DNA from 4 places in the Paenibacillus kribbensis genome. Region 4 is predicted to be linked to each of the others. Evidence: riboswitches for the same ligand, from Rfam matches in the RefSeq annotation. Region 4 holds a riboswitch; each other region holds the start of a gene.

Region 1 (5,977 bases), 2.0 Mb from region 4:
TCTGTCTTCTCTGGTTGTCATAACGAAGGGAGCATCCTTGGATGTGCTTCAGGCGGACGCCCCGATCGAGCAATATCCGGCGGAGATGGTGCGTGAGCTCAACTTTTCATACATGAAAAACCCCCGCTCCATCAAGCTGCTGATGAATTCAATCCTGATGGAAGGCATGGACCCGGCTGTGCCGGTGATGTCCCTGGTGAAAAATGGCCCTGCCACTATAAAAGACAAGAAGACGAATATCCAGGTGGATGGGTTGGCTGTATTTCGCAAAGACAGATTAACCGGAATGATTGATAACCATCTGAGCCGGTTTCTGCTATTGGGCATGGGACAGGCCAAGGAGACGGAAATATTCATCCCCCCTCCTAAAGGCTCTGGTTATCTGTCTGTGCACCTCATCGAGAATAATGTGCAAATCAAGCCTTATATTCGAGGAAATGATATTCGAATGACCGTTCAATTGAACTGCAACGGGAATGTAAGGGAGGATGAGACAACCTTCGATATATCTAATGGAGGAAATTTGAAGTGGCTGGAGCAGCAGGTTGCCCAAGAGATCAAGAAGGAGCTGGGTGAGGCTGTTCGGCTTATTCAGCAAAAGTACCATTCAGACGTACTTGGTTTGGGAAGGGCTATCATTATGAGTCGTCCGGATGAATGGAAACGGATTAAACCTCAATGGGAGCAACTGTACCCCAAGGTGGAGGTCGTCATAGACCCGATTGTGCATATAGAGAATATCGGTGCGGTCACCAAACCATTCGGGATCAAAAAGGAGCAAGTCCAAAATGAATAAAGTATTTCTGTTCCCCTTAGTACTCGCTATGCTGTTCATGTATCTGATTGACCGCAAAAGTCTGAATTCCGCACCTGCTGTCAATCGCTGGGTCTCACGTGTGTTGTATGTCATTAGCATTGGCATCTGGATTTACGGAACCTCGACGAAGAGCTCTGTTTATGTGGCCACATGGCTGAGCCGTTTCATTGATATGTGGCTCCCTCCTACGTTGTAACGAATGAGAATGCCTGTGGAAAAAGGAGGATTTCCTGTATGAAACAGTTCACAACCAGACAAATCGTGTTGCTTAGTGTGTTAATGGAGGTTAGTATTACCCTGGTGCATGCTCCGACGCAGGCGGCAGATTACGCGCAGCAGCATGCCTATTGGACCTGCGCAATAGCTGCTATCCTCATATGCTTTCCGATCTGGGCGATGTTGAAGCTGAAGCGGCGGTTTCCGGATCAGGATCTGCTGCAGGCCATCGTCAGCTCTCACCCCATGCTGGGGCGCATGCTGCTTGCGGTGTATCTTATTTTATTTCTGATCATTTTCGCCAGGGATTTAAGGATTATTACGGATCTGGTGGAGGTGGTCCTTTTGCCGATGACTCCGATTGTCGTCATATCTCTTATTATGCTGTTGACCTTGGTGTTTATGGCTAAAGGCGGAATCAGAACCATCGTGAGTATGACGGAATTTACCGTACCTGCGTTGATTCTGACGCTGCTGACGATGCCGCTTTTTTTCGGACACAATATAGATTTTTCAGCAATGAGGCCGTTTTTACACCCGGATATAGGTGGAGTAGTCAAAGGCAGCTGGCGGATGCTTGGCTATATGGCAGACCTCATAATATTGCCCTTTATCCTTCCTGGACGGAGCTACAATGCCCGCAGTGCGTGGCTTGGACATTTAATCGGAACCGTTTTTATGATTATAATCGTGCTGCTGGAGGAACTGGTTATTGGTGTTCCTATCTTGTCGCGGCTATTTTATCCTACGTATGAACTGGCGCGTCAGTTGCAGTTATCCGACTTTCTGGATCGGTTCGACTTGTTTGTGGGTGCACTGACCGTACCGACCTTGCTTACGAAAATCGGGGTTGATTTGTACGTCATCAGTTTGACGGTTAAGCGCATGTTTGTCCATATTTTTGGGGGGCTGATGGTTTGGCCTATGGGTTTGCTGGGTTACGTCTGCTCCTTTATGTTGTTCTCTAATATCGTCCAAATTTATGATTTCAGCCGGGAATGGACCGTGGTGATGATTGCTTTCTTTGTTGTCATGCCCTTTGTGCTTTGGCTGCTGCTCCGACCCAAGCCTGAAAAAGATAGCGAACATCATAAGCCATCTGGAGAGAAGCAGGATAGCACGGGTCAGCAAGTCAGCACGAATCAGCAAGAAAGCCAGCAGGCAAGTAGAACAGGAAAAGCTAACTTATAAGTTTACTGTATTCATCGGAAAAGTAATTTTTATTTGTCTTTCGGCCCTCTAATTGTATACTTGGTAGAAAGGAGTATGATTTTTACAAGGGAGGGAACAGGATGGCACAACGCATGGCAGGCAAGAGAGTTGCCCTTGCTGGTCCCCGTAAAGCAGACGAAATGGCATTGCTGGTTGCGAAAATGGGGGGCGAGCCAGTGCTGCGTCCGGCCCAGGGCACGGTTTTTCTGGATGATATTGAGCTGCGCAACGCGGTGGTATCGTGGGTGAAGCAGCCGCCGGACTGGAACATTTTTACGACAGGTATGGGGCTGGACGCGTTGTTTGATATGGCGGAGGATATGGGCGTGGCAGAGCAGATTATGGAACTGCTACATTCCTCGAAAATTGCGGCGCGTGGCTACAAGACGGTCAATGAACTCAAAAAGCGGGGCTTCACGCCGGATGTACGAGACGAGGATGGAAGCTTGACCGGGTTGACACGGGCTTTTGCCCCGTATGATCTGAAGGGGAAGGAAGTGCTGCTGCAGCTGCACGGTGATCCGGCCCCGCGGTTGGTGAAATGGCTGGACGAGCAGGGGGCTGTAACTCGGCAGGTGCTTCCTTATAAGCATATTCCACCCGAGGAAGCGAATTTGCAAGCATTGCTGGCAGATGTCTTGAATCGCAAAGTTGATGCAGTTACGTTTACCAGTGGCCCGCAAATCCGCTTTTTGTGTCAATATGCCAGAGCACAGAACCGTATGGACGATTTGCTGGAGGCTTTCCGCCAGGATGTTATTGCCGTGTCGGTAGGCAAAGTGACCGCACAGTCCATGCTGGAGGAAGGAATTGAACGAATCGTCTTTCCGGTAGAAGAGCGTATGGGCGCGATGATGGTCGAGCTGGGGAAATATTTTGAGCATAGCGCTTCGGCGCATGGCTTCGGTCTGGAAGTTGTGAATGGTCACTGATATGTGATCAAGCGTAAAATAAAGATAAGGGTCTACGAGGCCTTTATCTTTTTTTGTTGAACATGCAGCGTCAGTATTTTTTGTTATAGCGAAAATATTTATCTCATATAATGAATACGTTTTCGATGCATGCTACTAGGACAGGAGCTGAGCGTTTGTGAATTCTATTTGTGTATTTGCCGGGTCCAGGCCTGGACATTCATCGGTATATCTTGAGGCGGCAGGCAAGCTGGGAGAGGCTATGGCCCGACATCATGTCCGCCTGGTCTACGGAGGCTCCAGCAGGGGGCTGATGGGCGAGGTGGCAAATGGAATGCTGGCGGGCGGTGGCCAGGTCACCGGCATCATGCCAACTCTGTTATTTGATGCGGAAATTATTCATCGAGGGGTTACCGAATTTATAGAGGTTGCCAATATGCATGAACGCAAAGCGGCAATGAGCGACATGGCCGATGCGTTTATTGCCCTTCCGGGCGGTCTGGGGACCTTTGAGGAACTGTTCGAGGTGCTGTGCTGGGCGCAAATCGGCATTCATCGCAAGCCAATTGGTCTGCTGAATGTGAGCGGATATTTTGACCCGTTGGTGGAAATGGTGCGTCATAGTGTGCAGGAGGGTTTTACCGGGGCTGAGCATCCATCACTGCTGAGCATCTCTGCGGACCCGGATGAATTGATGCATATGCTAAAAAATAAGGCGGAGAACTTGAAATAAAGCGTTTTTCGTGCTTGCACAACTGATTGAGGCAAGGTTATGATAAGACCCATAATCAAATAGCGGATAGACAAGGTGCCTTTGCGACTAAGCAAAGGGTAACAGGGAATCGGGTGCAAATCCCGAGCGGTCCCGCCACTGTAAGGAAGAGGATTTTTTCAAGTTGTCACTCGCGAAAAACGGGGAAGACGAAAAGATCTATTGATGCCAAGTCAGGAGACCTACCTTGATCTGTATGCACCGATAACCTTCGCGGAGAGGATGGGTGTACGAAATCAGGAACCAGGCACAGGTTGCTTTTCCATGTTGGTTGCAGCTTTACGTGGACATGAATGTTCAGAAGCGTTTGAAGCGTAAGCGGACGGATGGAAAACAACAGCAGGATGGAGGGAGACAAAAAATGTCTGCTTGCATCTGTTTGTCTGGTGAGAAGATGCGTACATGGGAACCCCATCCGGGCAGGATGGGGGTTTTTTGAGATACAGGAGGAGGAACACGATGAGTCCATTAGGAAAATTGCTGGTGATCGGATTTGGACCGGGAGATATGGAACATATCACAAAACGGGCATTGGATGCGCTGGCCGAGAGTGAGGTCATTATCGGCTATAACACTTACGTGGATCTGATCCGTCCGTTGTTGAACGGACAAGAGATTGTACGCACAGGGATGACAGAGGAAGTGAGCCGTGCACAGGAGGCGGTTCGACAGGCAGAGATGGGCAAAAAGGTAGCCGTGATTTCCAGTGGAGACGCAGGTGTGTATGGTATGGCCGGGCTGGTGTATGAAGTGCTGATGCAAAAGGGCTGGCGCCGTGAGGACGGGGTTGAGGTAGAAGTCGTGCCGGGAATCTCGGCCATTCAATCCTGCGCTTCATTGCTGGGTGCGCCAGTTATGCATGATGCCTGCACGATCAGCCTGAGTGATCATCTGACCCCGTGGGAAACGATTGTGAAGCGTGTGGAAGCCGCAGCTTCGGCGGATTTTGTCATCGCATTATACAATCCGCGCAGTGGTCGGCGTACACGCCAAATTGTTGAAACGCAGTCCATTCTGCTGCGCTATCGTGATCCGCAGACTCCGGTTGGACTGGTTAAGAGTGCTTACCGTGAACGTCAGCAGGTGATTGTGACGACACTGGAGGATATGCTGAACCATGACATCGGGATGCTGACGACCGTAATCATCGGCAATACCTCGACGATGGTATATGACGGCCTGATTGTAACGCCGCGTGGATATCAGCGCAAGTATACGCTCGATGCGAGCGAGCAGGCGCTCAAACCGCATCAGCGGCTCCGCACGGAAGCGGAGCCGTGGTCGCTGGGCGCGCAAGAGGATCGCGCGCTGAATGCGCCGCAGGCTGGCGCAGCTCCAGCCGCGCCCGGACCTTCCGCGAGCGGTGCTGCCGCTGCGGTTGCCACGCAGGCCCGCCCGCAAGCGGTAGCTGCCGTGCAGGCCGCGCCGTCTGCGGCGCAAGCCGGGGCGGCCCCGGCATCGCTGGCAGCCGAGGCGTTGGGCCGCCTCGCTGTGGGCGGCAGGCTGCCGGGCGAAGCCAACACGCGCTGGAGCGGGCAAGCGCCCGCCGCGGGCGCCCATGGGGCGACAGCCATGGCCGGAGCTGGGGCTGCGGCCGGGACAGCGACGGGCGGCTTTGGCAAGCCGGCGCTGTTCGAGGTGGGTGTTTCCCCTGGCGTGGGAAACAAAAAGTTCACCGCTCGCCAGATGGCCCTGCTCGCGGAGATAGCAGGGGATGATGGCGAGCTGGAGTATACGCCGGATCATCAGATCGTGCTGCGCGTACCGTGCGCAGATCCTGAGGAACTGGTTGGACGGTTGCGGGATGAGCGATTAATCGTCATGCCCATTGGCGACGTATTTAAGGTGAAGGCGTGCGACTTCTGCAACATGGAGAAGGATGACGCTGTGCCTGTGGCTGAGCATCTGCAGGTTGTGCTTGGTGGATTGCAGGCACCCAAAGAAACCAGCATTGCTTTGAACGGCTGCGGTATGGCTTGCTATGGAGCGGTGCTGGAGGATATCGGCATCGTCTACCGCAAGGGCGGATACGATCTCTTCCTCGGCGGC
Region 2 (5,977 bases), 2.0 Mb from region 4:
AGGGGCACAAGATCTGGACATGCTGCGCGAGAATGCAAACCTGAACGGAGAATCATTCAGCGGCAAAATGAGCAAGCTCGGCTCCGAGTATGCCAAATGGTATGCGCGCTTGCGTGTGCTTCCGCCTGAACTGACGAACGCCATTGACCACGGATATGTATATGTTCACGATTTGGACCAATATGCGCTCGGAACTACGAATTGTATCTTTATCCCTTTTGGTCGTTTGCTGCAAGACGGCTTTAATACAGGCAATGGCTCTGTGCGCACACCGCAAACGATCATGTCCGCTATGGCACTGGTCGCTATCATATTCCAGTCCCAGCAAAACAGCCAATTCGGGGGAGTCTCCGCCAATAAAATAGATTGGGACCTTGCTCCTTATGTTGCCCGGTCCTTCCGCAAGCACTTGCGTAAGGGACTCCGGCTGTTTGAGGAAGAGATTATGCCTGCGCTGTCTGAGGATGAACTACATATAGCCAATACCCAATTGCAGGCAATCTGCCCTCGTTCCTATGCATTTGCATGCGAAGAAACGAAAACAGAGACCCGGCAGGCCGCTGAATCGCTCATTCATAACCTGAACACCATGAGCAGTCGGGCGGGGGGACAAATTCCGTTCACTTCACTGAATTACGGGATGTGTACTTCTGCTGAAGGACGGCTTGTCTCGCAATCGCTGCTGGAAGCCACGATTCGCGGCCTGGGCAGCGGGGAAACTCCTATTTTTCCACAGCATATTTTCCAATGTAAAAAAGGAGTCAATCAAGCAGAGGGCGATATCAACTACGATCTGTTCTTAAAGGCTGTAGAATGCTCCAGCAAACGGATGTATCCCAATTTTGTAAATGTGGATGCTACCTTCAACCTGCCCTTTTACCGCGCAGATGACCCGGATACCATCATTGCAACGATGGGCTGCCGTACCCGCACCATTGCTGACCGTTTCGGCAGAAACCGTCAAAGCGGCAAGGGGAATCTCTCGTTTAATACCATTAATCTGGTGCGTCTCGGCATTGAATATGGCATTTGCACAGGCAAGCGCAAGCTGCCTGACCGGGATGGCTTTGATGCCAAACTGGAAGAGGTTATGCGCATTGCTGTGGATGGACTCATGCATCGCTATCATATCCAAACCAGCCAGCCTGCCAAAGCGTCAGACTTTATGATGCGCGAAGGCGTATGGGAAGGTGGAGATAAGCTGGAGCCGAATGAACAAGTGGGAAGCGTGCTCAAGCACGGTACGCTGTCGCTCGGATTTATCGGGTTAGCCGAATGCATGAAGGCACTGTATGGCAAGCATCACGGAGAGGATGACGCTGTATACCGTGAGGCTCAGCGAGTCATCACTTCCATGCGCGTGTATTGCGACCGGATGAGTGAACATTACAACCTGAACATTACATTGTTCGCTACACCTGCCGAAGGCTTGTCCGGCAAGTTCACACTGCTGGACCAACGTGATTTTGGAATTATTCCCGAGGTGAATGATCGAGAATACTACACGAATTCTTTCCATATACCTGTGTATTACACGCTGCCAGCTGCCCGTAAAATCAGTTTGGAGGCTCCGTTCCATAATCTGTGCAACGCTGGCGCGATTTCGTACATCGAACTGGACGGCAATGCGCGGAATAACCCGGATGCGTTTCTTAAAATTGTGCAGTACGCACTTGGTCAGAACATCGGCTACTTCTCCATCAACCATCCGGTAGACCGCTGCACGGACTGCGGCTATGAAGGAATTATCGGGACAAGCTGTCCCCAATGTGGCACAGACGAGGAACACACGCACTTTCAACGTTTGCGTCGGGTAACCGGATATCTGACAGGTGATTATACCGTTCGCTTCAATGCTGCCAAGCAAGCCGAAGTTCGCGACCGGGTGAAGCATAAGTGAATTTGTGCGGCTATATTCCGGAATCTCTGAACGAAGGGTACGGCCTGCGCACCGTCGTGTTCATTAGTGGCTGCCGCCATGCCTGTCCCGGCTGCTTCAATCCGGCGTCGTGGAACTTCCGCGCAGGTGAGCCATTCACGCCCGAACGACAACAGGAAGTCATCCGTGACATCATGGACAATCCGTTGTTGGACGGACTGACTCTCTGCGGAGGAGACCCGTTTTTCTCCGCGCAGGAATGCTCGCAATTTGTACGTGACTTCCGCGCAGCCTGTCCTGATCGAAACGTGTGGGCTTATACGGGTTTTGTCTATGAGGATTTGCTCGCAGATCAGGCTCGACGGGAGCTGGCGCTGCTATGCGATGTAATTGTGGATGGACCTTTTGTAGAGCAACAAAAGGACCTGACTCTCCGCTTCCGGGGCAGTCGCAATCAGCGTCTGGTGGATGTAAAAGCCAGTATTCAGGCAGGTCATGCCGTTTCATTAGCTTGAGATCATTTTGTACTCTGCCAAATGTTATATCCTAAGACAAGTCCCCCACTATAGGGAAGGCTTGTCTTTTTTCTATTGCGCATCCCGTCAGTTTCACTTATGATGATGAACAAGTATACGAGTGCATAAATATTCGTCATACCTTAATTGCATAGCTTGGAGATAGGTGTCTGTTCTATTCAGTTCAGACTTAAAAGGGAAGCCGGTGCAAATCCGGCACGGTCCCGCCACTGTATACGGGGAATTTTCAGCTATTCATATATCCACTGGTTCACACACAGACCGGGAAGGATTGCTGAAAATCATGATCCGTGAGTCAGGAGACCTGCCTATTTCAACAACATCGCAAGTACCTACGGGAGATAGGGAGGTGTTAAGAGCAGTCGCCGTATTTTTGATTTTTCTAATCACGGAGGCATTCTTTCCCCTACTCATTTTTAAGCCTGGGGGATGGAATGCCTTTTTTGGTACGTAAAAATAAACTGGTTGCCAGCTAGGAGGAAAAGCACATGTCTATTAACGAACGGCCTGCATTGTCCGACTTGATTAGCAGTAATCTGGGTTATCCCCGTATCGGCGGAAACCGGGAATGGAAGAAAGCACTGGAACGCTTTTGGAACGGCAGTATAGACGAAAGCGAACTGCATAGTGAGATGAAAAGATTGCGTCTGGAGCATCTGAGCAAGCAGCAAGACAAGGGAATTGACCTCATTCCTGTCGGAGACTTCTCTTATTACGATCACATGCTTGATACATCCGTAATGTTTGGCCTGGTGCCAGAACGTTTCAACTATCGGCCCGCAGGCCCGGTTCCTCTATCTGTTTATTTCGGGATCGCTCGTGGGCAAAAGGGGGCTACCGCCAGTGAAATGACCAAATGGCTGAATACCAATTACCACTACATCGTGCCCGAATTGGCAAATGCAGCCCCGGTACTCACCGAAAACAAACCCTTGCAGGCTTATCGTGAGGCCAAGCAGGAGCTGGGCATTGAAGGCAAGCCGGTCCTCATCGGTCCTTATTCATTCGTGGCCCTGTCCAAAGGCTATGACCGTAAAGATCTAGCCACAATTGTACGAAGCTTCCTGCCGTTGTATACCCGTGTCCTGTCTGAGCTAGCAGCGGAAGGTGTTCAGTGGGTTCAGATCGATGAACCTGTCCTGACCACCTTATTCCCGGCTGAGGATTTGGACATTATTCAGGAAGCCTATGAGACTTTGACCCAAGCGGCACCAGCCTTAAACATTATGCTGCAAACCTACTTTGGCAGCCTGGAGCATTATAAACACCTGTCCACCCTTCCGGTACAGGGTTTGGGTCTTGATTTTGTGCATGATGATGGCGAAAATCTTCAGCATGTACTGCAGCATGGCTTTCCTGCAGGGAAAACGCTGGGCGCTGGAGTCGTTGACGGACGCAACATATGGCGCAGTGATCTGAAGGCCGTAGCTGCGCTGCTCAGTCAGCTGGCGGAACAGACAAGCCCCACACAGCTGATCGTACAGCCGTCATGCAGCCTGCTGCACGTGCCGGTCAGTCTGGAAGCAGAGCAAAAGCTGGACATAGAGCTGGTGCATGCGCTGGCCTTTGCCGATGAAAAGCTCGAGGAAATCGCTGCTCTGACAGCTGCACTTGGCGAGCGCAATCCATCCGCTCTTGCGCAGGTTGAACAAAGCGCAGATGCGGTAGCCCGCTTCAACAGCTCAGCGGCACGTGTACAGACGGCTACCGATATGGCCGCACTGCTGGCCAAAGAGCCTCAGTCACGCAGCGTTCCTTTCGCCCAGCGTCGTGCGATTCAGCAGGATAAGCTGAAGCTGCCTCCACTGCCTACAACGACCATCGGCAGCTTCCCGCAAACCGCCGAGATTCGCAAAGCTCGTCTGCAATATCGCAAAGGAGAATGGTCTGCCGAGCAGTACCGGACATTCATCCAGCAGCAAATCAAGGAATGGATTGATATTCAAGAGGAAATTGGCATTGACGTGCTTGTACACGGGGAATTTGAACGAACAGACATGGTTGAATTTTTTGGCGAGAAGCTAAAAGGCTTTGCTTTTACGCAAAACGGTTGGGTGCAATCCTACGGCTCCCGATGCGTCAAACCGCCGATTATATACGGGGACGTTTTGTTCGATCAACCCATGACTGTGGAAGAAACAGCCTTCGCTCAATCCTTGACTTCCAAACCTGTTAAAGGGATGCTTACAGGCCCTGTGACCATTTTAAACTGGTCCTTCGAACGTAATGATATTCCGCGCAGCCAGGTTGCTTTGCAGCTAGCGCTGGCATTGCGGGCAGAGGTAGAGGCACTGGAACAAGCGGGCATAGGCATGATTCAGGTCGATGAGCCCGCAATTCGCGAAGGACTTCCGCTGAAAAAAGAGCAACAACAAGCGTATCTGGACTGGGCGGTTCAAGCCTTCCTTGTGACCACAGCCACCGTTGAGCCTGCGACCCAAATCCATACACACATGTGCTATTCCGAATTTCAGCATATGATCCAGTCCATCTCCGATATGGATGCCGACGTTATATCTATTGAAACCTCGCGAAGCCACGGAGAACTGATTGTCAGCTTTGAGGATCAGGTATACGACAAAGGCATCGGCCTAGGGGTGTATGATATCCATAGCCCGCGCATTCCCGATGTGGCCGAAATGCTAAGTATGATCCAGCGTGCTCTGCGCGTCCTGCCATCAGATTTGTTCTGGGTTAATCCGGACTGTGGCCTGAAAACCCGCACCAAGGAGGAATCTATCGCCGCATTACGGCAAATGGTGCTGGCCGCTCAAGCCGCCCGGGATGCGTTGGCTGTATCCAATTGATTTTTGTACATTTTCGTACCACCGCTATTATTCTCACAATATTCCATTCCCCTTTCCGGTCCTTTCAGCTAAAGTCCGGAAGGGGGATGGTTCCCACTCCAGCCTTCCCTCCCTCTCATAAAAAGAGATCTTTAACTCTGTCGAATACTTTGCAATCTATCATTTTAATAAATGAAATTAAAGGAACGTTCTATTTGCACATTTAAGCAACATTCGAGATATTTCTAAATAGAACTACTTTCTTCTACAACATTCGCTAATTATTGAGCCCTGGAAGGGCGAAAACCAGTCATTTTTCACGAAAGATTTACTTAATAAAAATTTAATACCTTGCATTAATCAGTACATGATGTTAAATTATACCTGACTACTGTTCCATGATTAGTACCTTGAAAAATTAAGACAAACACACACGTTTCTTCCCCTTATTCCGAACGACATCTATGAATCATCAATAACATCCAGGAAGGGAGCACCGCTCGTGAATGTGAACATCCAATTCAAAAAAGGGGTGCTTGAACTGTGCGTTCTGGTCCTAATTGGTCGCAAGGACCGATATGGCTACGAATTGGCTCAAGCCGTTTCCCGTCATATCGAAGTAGCCGAAGGGGCTTTATATCCACTGCTTCGCCGTCTGGTATCAGAGGGATACTGCACAACCTATTTACAGGCATCGACTGAGGGACCCCCCCGTAAATATTATCGTCTGACCGATACAGGCAACCACTATACGACAATACTTACACGGGAATGGA
Region 3 (5,977 bases), 1.7 Mb from region 4:
CCCGGTGGCGATGAACAATGTAGCAGGTGGACAGGGCAGCGCAGATTTTGGACAGCCGCGTAATTTACTGCTGGCGTTGGTTACACTGCTGGTTATTCTGCTAGTAAATAGAGTAGCCAAGGGCTTTTTGCGTTCGATTTCCGTGCTTATCGGTTTGTTTGCAGGTACTGTGGTCGCTTATGCGATGGGAATGGTACATTTTGCTCCCGTGGCGGATGCCTCATGGGTGAGTGTTGCGCAGCCGTTTTATTTTGGCAAGCCGGAGTTTAGCATTATGGCGGTATGTACGATGATTATCGTCAATATTGTCAGCATGGTCGAGTCTACGGGGGTTTATCTGGCAGTAGGCAAGGCGATTGATCAGAAGGTGGAGCAGAAGCAAATCGTCAATGGACTTCGTTCCGAAGGACTTGCGATTATGCTGGGGGGGATTTTTAATGCGTTCCCTTACACGGCCTTCTCGCAAAATGTTGGTCTGATCTCGCTGACTCGCGTCAAATCGCGTAACGTTATTTTTGCAGCAGGGGGAATCATGGTTGTTCTCGGTTTGTTGCCCAAGCTGGCAGCCTTGACGACCGTCATTCCGAATGCCGTACTGGGCGGGGCGATGATCGTCATGTTTGGCTCGGTCGCTGCATCCGGCATGTCCATTTTGTCAGAAGTGGACCTACGGAAGGAAAGCAATCTGCTCATCGCGGCATGCAGCATTGCCGTGGGCCTCGGCTCTGCCGTTCTACCACAAATGTTCGACCAACTGCCGAGCTTTGCCAAAATGCTGCTGCAAAATGGCATCGTATCCGGCTCGATTACCGCGATTGTGTTGAACATCGTTTTGACGAGAAAACAGGGGGATTCGGTCAAAGGCGTGAATGTGTCGGAGGTTCCGCAGAAGGTTGGATGATTAGGAATATATAAAGAGAGCCGGAGAGAGGACGTAAGCCTCTTTTTCCGGCTTTTTGGCATAGGATTATTCAGAACGGATTATTTGTTCAGCAGCATGAAGTTATTGATAAAACCCTCTTCCTGTATGAAGATTGGGGTTTGGATTTTTGATGTGAAATCATAATAATATACGCCGCGCCCTTCCTCCTGATTTTTCTGGGAGGCACTGCCCAAATAATAGATGCCCTTGCCGTCCGGGGACATATAGATAAAGCTGCGGGACGAAATGGGGAGTTCAAGCTTGGTGCGTTTGCCAGTAGCAATATCCACAAGACTATACTCGGGGTTACCATGATTAATGAAACGAGCAGTTACCAGGAGCAATTGATCATTACTGCTGGACATTGATAGGATTTGTTCGTTCTTTAGTGTGATGACAGGTCTCTCTTGTTTGGTGATGTTATTGAATTCTGTAACCCTGTAGTCCGGAGGGATCATAGTGGCCTGTTTCTTGGTTGCGATGTCTCTTTGTTTATCTCGTCCATTTTCAGAAAATTGGGAAATGTAAGTTGCGCTTTTGCTAGGGTTGTAAGATACAGACCAAGTATTCATATCCTGATTTTCATCATGCAAGAACTGCATTGTATGAGTTGATTTATTGTAGAAAACGGTTTTAAGTGTACGTTCCCCTTTTTTGACGGCGGCTAGAACGAGTGGACCTTCTGGAGTAGTTGGTACTATACGATTAATCGCAAACAAATTATCGGATAATTGTTCGATTTTTTTTGAATTTAAATCGTACGAAAATAATTGGTCTCCCTTATCATCAACATCAGCAGAATAATAAATTTTGTGATCAGGTAAGGACACTACAGAAAGTGGGTATTGAGAAGTATAAGGTACATCAGCCATCTTGGCCATTTTTTTACTGCTTAAGTCATACGTCATGACCCGCATAACCATACCTTTATCTGTATTTTTCCCATTCACATATTCTGTATAGGTCATGGATAGATATTGGCCTTGTCCGACTGGAGCTGTCTTTTCGCCTGATTGGATTTGTTTCGATGGAATTGATTCTGTTGCTGGAGTAGAAGATGGAGAGCAGGAAGATAACAGAGCTGGAACGAGCAAGGAAAGTATAAAGAAGCGAAAGCTGTTTATTTTCAAAAGGATACATCCTTTCTAAGATGAGGGATTTACTAATATTTTTACTGCGCAGTGGTGCTAAAGTTAACTCTTAGTTGGTTTATATATTAGAAGAATTTGCTAGAGTGGTAGGAAGAGGCGTGGTGTACAAATTTCGGAACAAGCGAAAACCCACCGCGTAATTAGGTTAGGCGCCTAACGGTGGGTTTCGTTTGCATTAACATTCAGTTATGCAGCGCGCCGTGGTGGTGATCCACAGCCTTTCAAGTCCTAGAGTCTTTGCCGTTGGAGCGGCGAAGACTCTTTTTTAGTATACGGACACGGTGGGTATCTATATACCTAATTTTAGCACGTGAATTGCGTGCATGCAACGGAAAGCCATAGCTCTGATTCTCACCATATCGTTCAAATTTAAATTATTTCGCAACATTTGTTGACAAGTCAGTAGCAACAAAATAAGATAGTCCTAAATCGTAATATAAAGGAATAAAGGAAGAAAACAGGTGTGAGCCGAACTTTCCACATACAGGGTTTATTGAAGCCTTGTAGTGGTGGGCTATGTGTTCACTTAAAAGGGAAGTTCGGTACATTCCGACACGGACCCGCCACTGTATACAGGCATCAGCAGAAGACTGCTGGAGTTTTCAGAACAGCCACTGGAACTGTGAAGAACCGGGAAGGCCTGAAAGGTACGCCTGAAGTCAGGAGACCTGCCTGTTTTAACATCACTGTCGGACCCACGGGATGCTGGGGAGGTGGTTAGGCGTGCTGCATACGGAATGTCTGAAACCGACCGATCCCCTTTTTTAGAGGGTGCAGAGGGTGAGCTTTGGCATTTTATAATGGAAGCATTTCTGACTGCTGATCATGCGGTCGGGGATGCTTTTTTCACGTTAGGTTATATGATTTTACAAGATAGAGGGGGATTTATGGAATGATGAGCAATCGTAATAGGCGTTCATGGCTCATATGTACGGGATTGCTGCTGCTGATGGTAGTTATGGCTCTTTCGGGATGTGCCACAACCAATAAGATGGCGGACAACTCCGGCAAGGGTGAAAACACACCCACTAAGCAGAACGCAGCGGATAAAAAGCTGGTGATGGCATACACTTGGAAACCGTCAGGCGTTGACCCGCACGGAGATAATAGCTGGGATGTTATGCGGTCCGGTGCAGGTGAGACACTTGTCCGTTTGAATGAACAGCTGGAGCCTGTAGCTTGGCTGGCGAAAGGGTGGAAGCAGGATAGTCCTACCGTCTGGACGTTCAGCTTGCAGGATAAGGTTACTTTTCATGATGGAAAAAGTATGGATGCAGCCAGCGTCAAGGCTTCGCTGCTCCGTTCTATTCAAAAAAGCCATCTGGCGAAGGATTTGCTGGATGTGAAGTCCATTGATGTAAGCGGTCCGCTGGCGTTGAAAATCACGACAAACCAGCCGAACGCGGCGCTGGTGTCCAATCTGGCTGATCCATCGACGATTGTGCTGGATGTAGCGTCTATGAAAGATGAGCAGAGCTATCCTGCGATGACAGGTGCTTTTAAAATCAAAGCGTTCAACAAGGATCAATCCTTGGTTGTAGAACGCTATGACGGATATTGGGGAGAGAAGGCTCATCTGGCTGAAGCGACGATGAAGTTCATTACGGATGGCAATTCGCGCCTGATGGCGCTGCAATCCGGTGAGGTGGACGTAGCGACGGATATTCCGGTGGATAACGCGGAGGTGTTGAAAAAGAACGACAAGCTGCAGGTGCTGTCGGCTCCTTCCTTGCGTACCCATATGATCGTGTACAATATGGAGTCGCCTGTGTTCAAAGACGCAGCGAACCGCAAGGTTGTGGACAGTCTGATTCCACGCGCATCCATTGTGAGTGCGGTCATGAGAGGCTTTGGTACGGAGGCAAGCAGTCCATTCCCGAGTATTCTTCCCTTCGGGAAGGTCGAGCGTAAAGCACTGGACGGAACGCCGGAGCAGCTGCTAACAAAGGATGGCTGGCGAAAGGACGCCCAAGGTACATGGACCAAGCAAGGCAAGCCGTTCGAGGTTACGCTGCTGACCTTCCCTCAGCGCCCGGAGCTATCCGTAATGGCTGAGGTCATCCAGAGCCAATTACTGAAAGAGGGGATTCAGGTCAAGATTCGCAAGGTGGAAAATATTGATGAGGCGTTGACCAAAAACGATTGGGATTTTGCCATGTACAGTATGCTGACGGCCCATACAGGGGAGCCGCAATATTTTATGGATACCTTTTATTCTTCGAAAAGCGAAGCTAACGTGAGCCGTTATGTCTCCAAACCGCTGGAGGACATTCTTGGCCGGTTGAAGTTGGCAAAAGATACTGCAGAGCGCAATGGGTTGACACTGCAAGCATTAGATATCATTAATACGAATTTACCGCAGTCGTTCATTGTGCATCCTGACAATGTATTTGGTGTGAAAAAAGGGGTAGAGGGCTTTACGCCCCATCCGATTGAGTATTACTACATTACAGCGCAATCCGATATTGCGAAATAGCGGGCTACGTATCTTATGATTCGTTTTATTCTGGAACGTGCGGCGCAGCTGGTCATCATTGTATTTGCTGTCTCTACGGTGACTTTTGTGCTGATGAGACTAGCTCCGGGGGACCCTGCTACCATTTTGCTTACTGCACATAATGTACCTGCCTCTGAGGAGGCGTTGACGGCACTGCGGAATGAGCTGGGCTTGAATGAGCCGCTTCATATTCAGTATGTGAACTGGCTGCGGGATGTGTTCACAGGGCATTGGGGCACTTCGTATGTATCCAAGGAGTCGGTGCTGGCCGAGCTGTGGAGCAGACTGCCTGCTACTGTAGAGCTGGCTTTGGCCGGATTTGCCGTGATGACCGTGCTGACTCTGGGGATGGGACTGGCCGCCTCGGTCAAATCCAGCGGCCCGCTGGATCGTCTGAGCAGACTTTTGGCCCTGTTGGGCTCGTCCATTCCCTCCTTTTGGCTTGGCTTTCTGTTGATCTATTTGTTTTCTGTTTGTCTGGGCTGGCTCCCATCCATGGGCAGGGAGGACTGGACGCATCTGGTGCTGCCAGCCCTGACCCTTGGCGCAGGTTTGGGGGCCGTACAAGCTCGTGTGCTGCGTGCGCAAATGCTGGAGCTGAGTGATCGGAATTTTGTGAAAGCGGCGAAGGCCAGAGGCTTCTCCCGTACGCATATTCTGTTTTTTGAAGTATTTAAGCATGCCATTCTGCCTATTATTACGCTGTTAGGTACGAATCTGTCATTTATGCTTGCAGGTAATGTCATCGTGGAGACGATTTTTTCATGGCCGGGCTTGGGCAAGTATTTTATAGATGCGATTACGCAGCGAGATTACCCCGTGATTCAAGGGTATGTTATTTTTGCTGCATTTTTAATTGTAGGCGTTCAGTGTTTGGTAGATGTGGTCCAGACGGCGATAGATCCAAGGCTGCGTTTGCGTTAGGGGAGGAAGCTGGAAATGAAAAGGATACGGCTTTCCTTCAAAGGAAGCCTGCTGACTGGCAGTGTGCTGTTTGGCCTGATCGTGCTGCTCGGGGTGCTGGCTCCATGGGTTGCTCCTCATGATCCTCTGAATGTGGACCTTCTGAACCGTCTGGCCCCACCTAGCCAGGAATACCCCTTTGGTACAGACCACCTGGGGCGGGATGTACTGTCACGGCTGATTTACGGGATTCGAACGAGTGTGTTAATCGCGTGCGCGATTACTGTGGCTACGCTGAGTGTCAGTCTACCGATAGGCTTGCTCATTGGCTATGTACGTGGGCGTGTGGATCAGCTGATCATGCGGGGAATTGATGGCGTGCTAGCTTTTCCCGATATTATTTTGACGGTGGCGATTGTGGGGATTTTGGGCCCGGGTTTTGTTAACATGACCTTGGCTATTATTGCGGTACGGTGGGCGGGCTATGTCCGTTATATCCGCAGT
Region 4 (5,977 bases):
ACCACGATCGCTTCCAAAGGACTCAAGGATGCGGGGATGGCAGTCTACCGCCAGTTGCAGGTGGGTGACCTGCCTGCGGCACGTCGGGAGCTGGGGATGATTGTCGGGCGGGATACACAGCAGCTGGATGAGCCAGAGATTGTGCGCGGAACCGTCGAAACGGTCGCTGAAAACATCGTCGACGCGATTATTTCTCCGCTTTTTTATGCCCTGATCGGGGGGGCACCCTTGGCGCTGGCTTATCGTGCCGTGAATACGCTCGATTCGATGGTCGGCTACAAAAATGAAAAGTATCTGCATTTAGGCTGGGCCTCGGCACGTCTGGATGATGTAGCTAACTACATTCCGGCACGCCTGACAGCGGTTATGCTTGTGGCAGCGGCGTGGATGTTTCGGCATGATGCGGCAAGAAGCTGGCGTACAGTCAAGCGGGATGCTCGTCTGCATCCAAGCCCGAACAGCGGCTTCCCGGAATCGGCCGTTGCCGGTGCACTGGGGATTCGACTCGGAGGCTATAACGTCTATCACGGCGTGCGCTCCTTTCGTGCATATATGGGTGAGGGGCTACGACCGCTGGAGTCGGAGGATATCCGGCACACGATCCGGCTAATGTTCACTGTGTCCAGTATGTTTGCAGGATTGTGTCTGCTAGGAGCCGCAGGCTGTTTTGCCTTGGAATGGATACAGTGAGGAGTGACGCCATCTTGAAACAAGCTATAGAAGGAAAAAGGGAACCAGTATGCGAACAAAGTCTGAACTCGCAGCAGGATATGGAGCCGTATCATGCTAATGAAGATTCGCAATGGGATCTGGAGCTTGTGCTGGTACGTCACGGCACAACCCTGTGGAACAGAGAGCGTCGATATCTGGGACACTCTGATATCAGTTTGCTGGCGGGAGCAGAGCAGGAATTGGAGCCAATGCGTGAGAGGCTTCAAGGTCGGTCATTTGCTCGAATTTATTGCAGTGACTTGATGCGGTGTCGCCAGACCTTGCAGATCATTTTGCCGGAATCAGCATTGAAATCTGGACGTGCCCTATCGGCTAAGCCTCCTATTATGGACCCACGCCTGCGAGAGCTTGATTTTGGCGAATGGGATGGAAAAACGTATGACATGCTTAAGAGTGTGGCATTGTATCGCGCTTGGATTGATGAGCCGCAACGCATCACGCCTCCTGGAGGAGAGTCTTGGACAGATTTTGAGCATCGTTTGCGCGATTTTCTGGACTCTCTGTATGAGTGGCGTTTTGCTATGGAGGCTCAGCCAATAAGTTTGGCTGATGCTCCTCCCTCTGTTCTGGTCGTCACGCATGGCGGCGTCATTCGTCAGTTGGCTTGTATGCTGAACCCTGGGCATGATTTTTGGAGCCTAAACCCGGAACCGGGAGCTGCACTCAGCATCCAGTTGAGGTTGGCAGAGCCGCACAAGTTCATAGCGAATATACTTTCTCATTCGTTAGACAAGGGCTGGTAAATAGGCTGTTTGGGTTGTAAGCAGTCTCTTTTTAACCTATAATCATCAAGTAAAAGAACGGCTTGACTAACACTACATCAAATATCCAGCAGACGAGGTCAGCGCAGTGTAATCGAATTTCCCTTCACGCGCTGTTAAAAGGGAAGCCGGTGTGAATCCGGCGCGGTCCCGCCACTGTAAATGGAAAATGCCTGTTAAAGCCCTGCTTTATGTGCCATCAAGCATATAAAGGACATAGGCTGCGGCATCTGCCATAAGTCAGGATACCTGCCCGTCCGCCTCTCACCATAATCCTTCGAGGAAAGGATGCGTGTTCGCAGTGACTGTCCATGCGGAAGAAGCTGCCGCCTGCGCAATGATCTGCGCTAACGTGACCCCTGTGTCCTGATATAAGGATACGGGGTTTTTTTGAAGGGAAGGAAGGCTGGATTTAGAAGATATCGGATGAGGTTCAAGCGCTCTTACGATTTATTATGGAGGGGTGTAAATCATGTCAGAGAAAAAAATAAAGGTCTGGACAGCAGGCTTATTGGCTTTAGTCTTGGCGGTTGTACTGAGTGCATGTGGCGCGAATGGAAAAAACGCCGAAAATCAAGGGAATCAGGCTTCTTCGCAGCAGGCAGGACAGACAGCGACTGCACAAGAGCCTCCGGGCAAAACGGTTTACCCGTTAACGATTAAGGACGCAACAGGGCAGGAGTTTACGTTCAAAAAAGCGCCGGATAAAATCGTTTCCGTCTCCCCGGCAGAAACCGAGGCTTTGTTCGCTATCGGGCTGGATAAAGAAATTGTCGGCGTAGACGACTATTCCGATTACCCGGAAGCGGCTGGGAAGAAGCCCAAAATGGGCGGTATTATGAAGCCGAATGAAGAAGCGATCATTGCTGCGAATCCAGATGTTGTTTTTGCAGGGATATCTCTTAGCGAGCAGGCTACGACCAAGCTGCGTGACATGGGAATTATGATTTTTAAAACTGAACCCAAAACAGTTGAAGATGTCATAGCCAACATCGAATTATATGGGAAAATCACCGATCATCAGAAGGAAGCAAGAACGGTGACCGACAAGATGAGAGCAGACGTAGCGGAAGTGAAGAACGGTGTTAAAAATATCGGCAAAGGGCAGAAGCTGCGAGTGTACGTTGAGTTTTCACCTGGCTGGACGGTTGGCAAGGGTGAGTTTATGGACGAGCTGATTACGCTGGCGGGCGGCGAAAATGTAGGTGCGACGCAGAAGGGCTGGTACCAGATCAGTGAGGAAAATATTATTGCTGCGAATCCAGACGTGATTTTGTATAGCAAAAGTGTCAAGGATGACAAAACAGGTCAAACGCTCGGGGAGATCATCAAAGCCCGCAGTGGATGGGATCAAATCTCGGCTGTTCGCAATAACCGTGTTTTTGCCGTGGATGATAATTTGGTCAGCCGTCCGGGTCCACGCGTGACAGAAGGTCTCAAGGAAGTGGCCAAGGGCGTGTATCCTGAAATTTTCAAATGAACCGTAGACTGATCGGCTTTGGAGGGACAGGTCTGGTCTTGCTGCTGTTGACGCTGCTGCTCTGTCTCGGCATGGGCTCAGCCAGGCTTCCGGTCAGCCAAATCATAGGTATTCTGATCAATCATCTACCGGGGTTAGGTGAGACGTTTACACCGGATTGGAATACGTCCTCAGAACAGATTATTTTGAAGGTCAGACTGCCACGGGTGTTACTCGGAATGCTGGTAGGCGCTGCGCTTGCGCTGGCAGGAGCCGGATTTCAAGGTGTGCTGCGCAATCCGTTGGCTGATCCGTACACGCTTGGGGTGTCCTCGGGTGCTTCGGTAGGAGCGGCGGTGCTGATTTATTGGGGGCTTCAGTTTTCTTTTGTTGGCATATGGACGCTGCCGCTGGTGGCGTTTTTCACCGGAATGCTGACGCTGTGGATGGTGCTGACGCTGGCACGGGAAGGTGGAAAGATTCCGACACAAAGTCTCATTTTGTCGGGTGTGGTGATGCAATCTTTTCTGGGAGCGGTTGTTTCCTTCCTGACAGCCATGTCGAAGGAGACGGTCAATGAAATATTGTACTGGACGATGGGGAGCCTTAGTCTGCGTGGTTGGTCGTATACGGGAATCCTTTTACCTTACGTGGTTATAGGCTTGGTGTTTCTGTGGAACCGGGCACGGGTGCTGAATATTCTGGCTTTGGGTGAGCGTCAGGCGGCTCATATGGGCGTTCATGTAGATGCCACGAAGCTATCTGTGCTGATCGTATCCACGCTGCTGACCGCTGCTGCTGTCTCGGTATGTGGAGTCATTGGTTTTGTAGGACTCGTCGTACCGCATATCATCCGTCTGGTCACAGGTCCCGATTATCGGATGATTGTTCCGCTATCCGCGCTGGGGGGAGCTATTTTTATGGCTTGGGCAGACACTGCGGCTCGCACACTGCTAGCTCCAACAGAAATCCCTTTGGGTGTAATGACGGCCTTCGTCGGTGCTCCGTTCTTCGCGTACCTCCTGTATCGGAACAAAAAGCTGCGCAGGGGGGAACTGCTGTGACAGAACAAAGTGAATCACAGAAGACGCATATTCGAGCATTAGAGGTAGCTGGCCTGACTCGTGCTTTTGGAGATTTCCATGCGTTGAAGAATATAAGCTGGAGCGTAGATGAGGGGTCTTGGTGGGGGATTATTGGTCCGAACGGCAGTGGAAAATCGACCTTGCTGCATTTGCTTTCCGGTGTAGATCAGCCAACCTCGGGCAGTGTTCATATCTATGGTAAAAAGGTCGGCAGCTACAGCAGAAAAGAGCTTTCCCGACTTGTAGCCGTACTCCAGCAGGAGGGACTTCCTCCCGTAGGATACACCGTCAGGGAAGTTGTAGAAATGGGACGGTTTCCTCATCAGGATTGGCTGGGCAGGGAAAAGGGGGTGGATGTTGGCTTTATCACGGGTCGCGTGCTGGAGCGTTTGGGCCTTGCCTCACTGGCGGACAGAGCATTGGATCGCCTGAGCGGGGGGCAGCGGCAGCGTGTAGCTTTGGCAAAGGTGATGGTGCAGGAGCCACAAATATTGCTGCTGGACGAGCCCACGACCTATCTGGACCTGCGCTATCAGCTTGAATTTATGGAGCTGCTGGCAGAATGGAGGCAGGAAACGGGTGTGACGATCATTGCGGTCCTGCATGATCTTAATTTGACGGCCCAATTTTGCGACGATTTGCTTGTGCTCAAGGATGGAATGATTGAAGGGGTGGGAGCCTCAGCGGAGTTGTTAACCGAGGAGCGAATTCGCCGTGTATACGGTGTTGAGCCTGTGATGCTTCCTCATCCTGACAGCGGTGTACCGCAGCTTTTGCTGCGCAGAAGCGCTCGTAATACATGTAGATGAGTAGGAGATTTTATAACACTATAAAAGAAGCAGGGAGTGGAAGGTATGAGCGAAAAGCTGCGTCAGCTGATTAATAGCATAACCCCGCCGGATGAGGTGGCGGCTTCGGCCGCATCACAGCATCTGGACCAATTAACAAAGCCGCCGGGAAGTCTTGGAAAGCTGGAAAGCCTGGCCATCCAGCTGGCAGGAATTACAGGGGTGGACAAGCCAGAATTTAATCATAAGACCGTTATGGTTATGGCTGCGGATCACGGTGTATGTGAAGAAGGGGTCAGCGCCTTCCCGGCTGAGGTTACGCAGCAAATGCTGTATAACATGCTGTCAGGAGGCGCTGCTATTAATGTGCTTGCACGTCATGCGGGCGCAGACGTCAAGGTTGTAGATGTTGGCGTCAATGCGGATGTCGCACACCCGGATTTGGTGAGCCGCAAGGTGCGCATGGGCACTTCGAATATGGCCAAAGGGCCAGCCATGCTGCGTACGGAAGCGGAGCAGGCGATTTTGGCCGGAGCTGAAGCTGTAGCCGAAGCGTTCGAAGATGGCACACGGCTATTCGTTACCGGGGAGCTGGGCATCGGGAATACGACAGCCAGTGCTGCGGTCGTATGTGCCCTTACCGGACTGGAGCCGGAGGTTATCGTAGGCCGGGGCACGGGGGTAGATACGGCTGGGCTTGCCCGTAAAATAGCGGTGGTCTGCCGCGCATTGGACGTGAATCAGCCGGATGGAAATGACGCGCTCGACGTGCTGACCAAGGTCGGCGGTCTGGAGATTGCCGCCTTGGCGGGCGTCATCCTCGGCGCAGCCGCACATCGCTGTCCAGTCGTGCTGGACGGCTTTATTTCCGGCGCAGCTGCCCTCGCTGCGCGCGCTCTGGCGCCCGCAAGCGCGGCGTACATGCTCGCCTCGCACGCCTCGGACGAGCGCGGGCACGCAGCGGTGCTACGCCAGCTCAAGCTGGAGCCCATGCTGCATTTGGACATGCGGCTCGGGGAGGGCACAGGTGGGGCGCTGAGCCTGCACCTGATTGATGCGGCGTGCCGCATTATGCGCGAGATGGCGACCTTTGCCGATGCTGGCGTATCGGACGGTCAGGGAGCCGCGCAGCGATGAAGGCGCTCGTGACCG

Evidence for each region. Region 4 has a riboswitch for cobalamin ahead of B4V02_RS18430 (ABC transporter substrate-binding protein). Riboswitches for the same ligand answer to the same signal wherever they lie in the genome.
Region 1: it holds a riboswitch for cobalamin, as region 4 does, so the genes downstream of both, cobJ (precorrin-3B C(17)-methyltransferase) here and B4V02_RS18430 (ABC transporter substrate-binding protein) in region 4, are expected to answer to the same signal.
Region 2: it holds a riboswitch for cobalamin, as region 4 does, so the genes downstream of both, metE (5-methyltetrahydropteroyltriglutamate--homocysteine S-methyltransferase) here and B4V02_RS18430 (ABC transporter substrate-binding protein) in region 4, are expected to answer to the same signal.
Region 3: it holds a riboswitch for cobalamin, as region 4 does, so the genes downstream of both, B4V02_RS00320 (ABC transporter substrate-binding protein) here and B4V02_RS18430 (ABC transporter substrate-binding protein) in region 4, are expected to answer to the same signal.

Annotation. Positions count from the first base shown of each region.
Region 1 is NZ_CP020028.1:343,702-349,678, forward strand. It holds gene B4V02_RS01515 (Ger(x)C family spore germination protein) at 1-796, shown strand, start outside; gene B4V02_RS01520 (hypothetical protein) at 789-1,013, shown strand; gene B4V02_RS01525 (GerAB/ArcD/ProY family transporter) at 1,052-2,224, shown strand; gene B4V02_RS01530 (uroporphyrinogen-III synthase) at 2,326-3,177, shown strand; gene B4V02_RS01535 (LOG family protein) at 3,335-3,889, shown strand; cobalamin riboswitch at 3,947-4,132, shown strand; gene cobJ (precorrin-3B C(17)-methyltransferase) at 4,388-5,977, shown strand, end outside.
Region 2 is NZ_CP020028.1:314,537-320,513, reverse strand. It holds gene B4V02_RS01410 (anaerobic ribonucleoside triphosphate reductase) at 1-1,900, shown strand, start outside; gene nrdG (anaerobic ribonucleoside-triphosphate reductase activating protein) at 1,897-2,394, shown strand; cobalamin riboswitch at 2,542-2,741, shown strand; gene metE (5-methyltetrahydropteroyltriglutamate--homocysteine S-methyltransferase) at 2,904-5,222, shown strand; gene B4V02_RS01395 (PadR family transcriptional regulator) at 5,704-5,977, shown strand, end outside.
Region 3 is NZ_CP020028.1:66,360-72,336, forward strand. It holds gene B4V02_RS00310 (nucleobase:cation symporter-2 family protein) at 1-901, shown strand, start outside; gene B4V02_RS00315 (hypothetical protein) at 982-2,052, opposite strand; cobalamin riboswitch at 2,568-2,763, shown strand; gene B4V02_RS00320 (ABC transporter substrate-binding protein) at 2,966-4,549, shown strand; gene nikB (nickel ABC transporter permease) at 4,565-5,494, shown strand; gene nikC (nickel transporter permease) at 5,510-5,977, shown strand, end outside.
Region 4 is NZ_CP020028.1:4,140,855-4,146,831, reverse strand. It holds gene cbiB (adenosylcobinamide-phosphate synthase CbiB) at 1-690, shown strand, start outside; gene B4V02_RS18435 (histidine phosphatase family protein) at 705-1,475, shown strand; cobalamin riboswitch at 1,554-1,763, shown strand; gene B4V02_RS18430 (ABC transporter substrate-binding protein) at 1,966-2,973, shown strand; gene B4V02_RS18425 (FecCD family ABC transporter permease) at 2,970-4,016, shown strand; gene B4V02_RS18420 (ABC transporter ATP-binding protein) at 4,013-4,846, shown strand; gene cobT (nicotinate-nucleotide--dimethylbenzimidazole phosphoribosyltransferase) at 4,892-5,962, shown strand; gene B4V02_RS18410 (bifunctional adenosylcobinamide kinase/adenosylcobinamide-phosphate guanylyltransferase) at 5,959-5,977, shown strand, end outside.